2 regions of the Pedobacter alpinus genome follow, and region 1 is predicted to be linked to the other one. Evidence: riboswitches for the same ligand, from Rfam matches in the RefSeq annotation. Region 1 holds a riboswitch; the other holds the start of a gene.
The links. Region 1 has a riboswitch for S-adenosylmethionine ahead of ACFSSE_RS17780 (O-acetylhomoserine aminocarboxypropyltransferase/cysteine synthase family protein). Riboswitches for the same ligand answer to the same signal wherever they lie in the genome.

Region 1 (2,210 bases):
ACATTTGATTTATCTTTATTTAATTTACCATAGGTATGGTAAGCAATGTCTAAACTTCTCAGCTTTTTCCCGCTTTCTAACTTAAAGGCACTTTTATATTGAAATGTTTTGATAGTCATTATTGAAAAAGGTTTTATTTTACAGCTGCAAATGCTTGCTCAAAGTCAGCTTTAATATCGTCTATATGTTCTATACCTACAGAAACACGTAAAAGGGTAGGGCTTACGCCAGATTTTACCTGATCTTCTGCACTTAACTGTTGGTGTGTTGTTGCAGATGGTTGTATAATTAAAGTTTTAGCATCACCAACGTTAGCTAAATGGCTGGTCAGTTTTAAGTTATCCACAAAAGACTTAGTTTGTTCTTTATCTCCCGCTAATTCAAAAGATAAAACACCACCAAAACCTCTTTTTAAGTATTTCTTAGCCAATTCATGGTAAGGAGAAGATATTAAACCAGGATAATTAACTGATTTAACTTGTGGATGGCTTTCTAACCATTTAGCCAATTCTAAAGCATTTTCTACATGGCGCTGTACCCTTAAAGAAAGTGTTTCCAAACCTTGTATTAATTGAAACGAGTTGAAAGGAGAAATAGCGGCACCAAAATCTCTTAAGCCTTCAACCCTAGCTCTAATTATAAATTGAATATTCCCAAACGGACCATCAACACCAAAAACATCAGAGAATATTAAGCCATGGTAACCTTCAGATGGTTCAGAAAATTGAGGAAATTTACCATTACCCCAATTGTAATTTCCACCATCCACAATTACTCCACCAATGCTGGTTCCATGTCCACCAATCCATTTAGTAGCAGATTCTACCACAATGTTTGCTCCATGCTCTAAAGGGCGAAATAAATAACCACCTGCACCAAAAGTATTATCAACAATTAGAGGTAAATCATGCTTCTTAGCAACCGCAGCAATTTTTTCAAAATCAGGTATGTTAAATGCTGGGTTACCAATTGTTTCTAAATAAATGGCTTTTGTTTTATCATTAATTAAAGCATCAAAACTTTCTGGCTCTTCGTTTTCTACAAACTTAGCCTCAATACCTAAACGTTTAAATTGAACTTTAAATTGGTTGTAAGTACCACCGTATAAATATCTGCTGGTTACAAAGTTATCGCCTGCTTCTAAAATGTTTGATAAGGCTAAAAACTGAGCAGCTTGCCCAGATGCTACTGCTAAAGCAGCAACTCCACCTTCTAAAGCAGCAATCCTTTTTTCAAAAACGTCTGTAGTTGGGTTCATTATACGGGTGTAGATGTTTCCAAATTCTTTTAATGCAAATAAATTTGCACCATGCTCTGAATTATTAAAAGCGTAAGAAGTTGTTTGATAAATAGGCACAGCCCTTGAGCCAGTTGTTGGATCTATAACTTGGCCAGCGTGTATTTGTAATGTTTCAAATTTTAAGTTTTCTGTTGACATTTTTAAATAGTTTATGTAAAAAAAAATTGGGTTGATTTTAATTAAAGGAGGCAATTGCAGAATAAATCTATAATAGCGAAAACTAATGCGTGGTTAGCACATGCAAAAACACATACAAGTAGAAAATACTAATTGTGGTTTTTGCTTTTTTAATCCTTCTAAAAAGGATAAACCTGAGAATTTGTTGTTGTTTGCTGTCATGTCTTAAAAATTTATATCCCCCTTTCGGGCTAGGAATTGGCACCTTCTCTTTTATGCTAAGGGTTGCCAGTGGGTTTTAGAGCCTAATCTCTCGCCACTTCTTTATAAACCAAGACCTGTATTAGAGGAATTGATTTTGGTATCTCAACCAAATGATGTTGCGAATATAAGTGGATTTAATTGTATATTCCAAATAAAATTTGGAAAAATTTGAAAATATTTAAATTTTGCTTTCTTAGAGCCTGTTTAAATTTGTTATTGTGATAATGTTTATAGCTTATTTTTGGGCGAAACGAGGCAAATTTTGTAGAGATAGCCGGAAGCTATCTCGGAAAATTTAACGAAGTTGTAGTCAAAAAGAAGCATAAACAAATTATTAGATAAATTTTAAACAGGCTCTTATAATCCTAGTATTTATTATCAAATTATAGGTTTTAATCCTGTTTTAATAAACTTCTCCTCAAAAAAATAAAATTAATATTTCTTAAAATGCTGCACTTTGAAGGTTTAAATTTAATTTAGCTGTGATGCAATCTTTTGAAATTGACAAAACAGATATCCTTAAAGTAAA
Region 2 (2,210 bases), on a different contig from region 1:
TTACATCAATAACCTGTGCACCACCTTCTACTTGCTGACGAGCAATTGATAAAGCGCTATCAAAATCGCCACTTAAAATAAGTTTGGCAAATTTTGGAGAACCGGTAACGTTAGTACGTTCGCCCACGTTTACAAACATGGTATCAGGCTTTATAACAACAGCTTCTAAGCCAGATAAACGCATAAATGGTTCAATTTCTGGTATTTCTCTTGGCGGATATTTAGCCGCTATAGTTGCCATTGCTTTAATGTGCTGAGGCGTTGTGCCGCAACAGCCACCAATAATATTTATAAAACCAGAAGCCATAAAATCTTCTACCAAAACTCCAGTTTCTCTTGCAGTTTCATCGTACTCACCAAACTCGTTAGGTAAGCCCGCATTTGGGTAAGCAGAAACAAACATTTCTGATTTTGCAGAAAGCTCTTCAATATGCGGACGCATATCTTTTGCACCTAAAGCACAGTTTAATCCGATAGATAATAAATCGCCATGACGCATTGAATTTAAAAAAGCTTCAACCGTTTGCCCAGATAAAGTTCTTCCAGATGCATCGGTAATGGTACCGGAGATCATGATGGAGAGCCTCACCCTCGGTCCCTCTCCGAAGGAGAGGGATGCCTGTCCTTGTTGATAAACTGAGGACGATAAGTTGGAAGGAAGCTCTTCTGAGTTCTTTATTTTATCATTGAGTTCTGCTTCATACCTTTTAATCGCAAAAATTGCGGCTTTGGCATTTAAAGTATCAAAAATGGTTTCTACCAACAATAAATCAGAACCACCATCTACTAAACCACGCACTTGTTCATAGTAAGCTTCTTCTAATTGCTCAAAAGAAATGGCTCTATAACCTGGATCGTTTACATCTGGCGACATAGACAAAGTACGGTTGGTTGGACCAACTGCACCAGCCACAAAACGAGGTTTATCAGGATTTTTTAATGTATATTCTGTAGCAATTTCTTTCGCAATTTTTGCACCCTCAAAACTCAATTCGTACGATAAATCTTCCATTCCATAATCGGCCATGGAAATACGTTGCGTACTAAAAGTATTTGTTTCAATAATATCTGCTCCAGCATCTAAATATTCGGCATGAACTGCCTTTATCACATCTGGACGAGTGATATTCAATAAATCATTATTACCCTTTACATCAGATGGGTGATCTTTAAAACGTTCTCCACGGAAATCTTCTTCAGTTAACTTGTAGCGCTGAATCATGGTTCCCATTGCACCATCTATAACTAATATTCGTTTTTGTAATTCTTTTCTGATATCCATATTTTTTATTAGATATGAGAAGTGAGATAGGAGATATGAGACTTTGCAAGATTGCAAAAAAGCTTTCTTTCAAATCTTCCCAAAAGGATGCCTATGGCACAAATCAATATTCTCAAATCTTTTATCGAGAAACATAATGAAGACAAAAAAGATTGCCACAAAGCATTCTCTCAAATCTCGTATCTGTAATCTCAAATCTTTAAAAGCTTAGAAGAAAAGTCGGGGTAGGTAATTAGGACTTCAACTTATCTTTTCCGTCTGCTAGTTAGCTAGTGTCCGAATAGAATTTAGCACCTTGTTTGCACAGGTTGCTAAGACTTCGCAGGGTCTAATCCCTCCGTCTTTCTTTATAAGCGATGCAAAAGTCGTGATATTTTTAATCAAAAACAAATTTCCTTTCCTTGAGAAAATGGTAAAAATCAATTAAAAAATACAGATCTGTTATTTAGAATTATTATAAATAAAATTTGAATGTTTATTTAATAGCTCTATATTTGCATTGTTTATAATTAGTCTAAATAAAAATTATGTTTAAAAAAGTAAATGCTTGGCTACATTTATGGTTAGGAATTAGTTCGGGGATTATTGTAGTTATTGTTAGTATAACCGGTTGCATTTATGTGTTTGAAAATGAAATAAGGGGTTTATATGAACCTTGGCGCTTTGTTAAAGTACAAAACAAAACATTTGTTAAACCATCGGAATTATTAGCTGCTGCATCACCTTTTTTAAAAGATCAAAAACCAACTAGTATTATTTATAATCCTAAAGGAGAGTCTTCAGAAGTAGCTTCTTATAATAGAAAAGAGGGAAGCTTTATTAATATCTATGTTAATCCATATACAGCTAATGTATTAAAGGTAAAATCTGGAAGCAGGAGAAACTCAGAATTTGATTTTTTCAGATTTATATTAAACGGACACCGAGC

Region 2: linked by a shared signal. The riboswitch ahead of metH (methionine synthase) and the one ahead of ACFSSE_RS17780 (O-acetylhomoserine aminocarboxypropyltransferase/cysteine synthase family protein) in region 1 are both predicted to bind S-adenosylmethionine.

The regions. Positions count from the first base shown of each region.
Region 1 covers NZ_JBHULV010000057.1:6,067-8,276, reverse strand. The annotation lists gene ACFSSE_RS17785 (homoserine O-acetyltransferase family protein) at 1-119, opposite strand, end outside; gene ACFSSE_RS17780 (O-acetylhomoserine aminocarboxypropyltransferase/cysteine synthase family protein) at 134-1,438, opposite strand; SAM riboswitch class I at 1,648-1,750, opposite strand; gene mgtE (magnesium transporter) at 2,167-2,210, shown strand, end outside.
Region 2 covers NZ_JBHULV010000022.1:106,926-109,135, reverse strand. The annotation lists gene metH (methionine synthase) at 1-1,282, opposite strand, end outside; SAM riboswitch class I at 1,525-1,638, opposite strand; gene ACFSSE_RS07015 (PepSY-associated TM helix domain-containing protein) at 1,810-2,210, shown strand, end outside.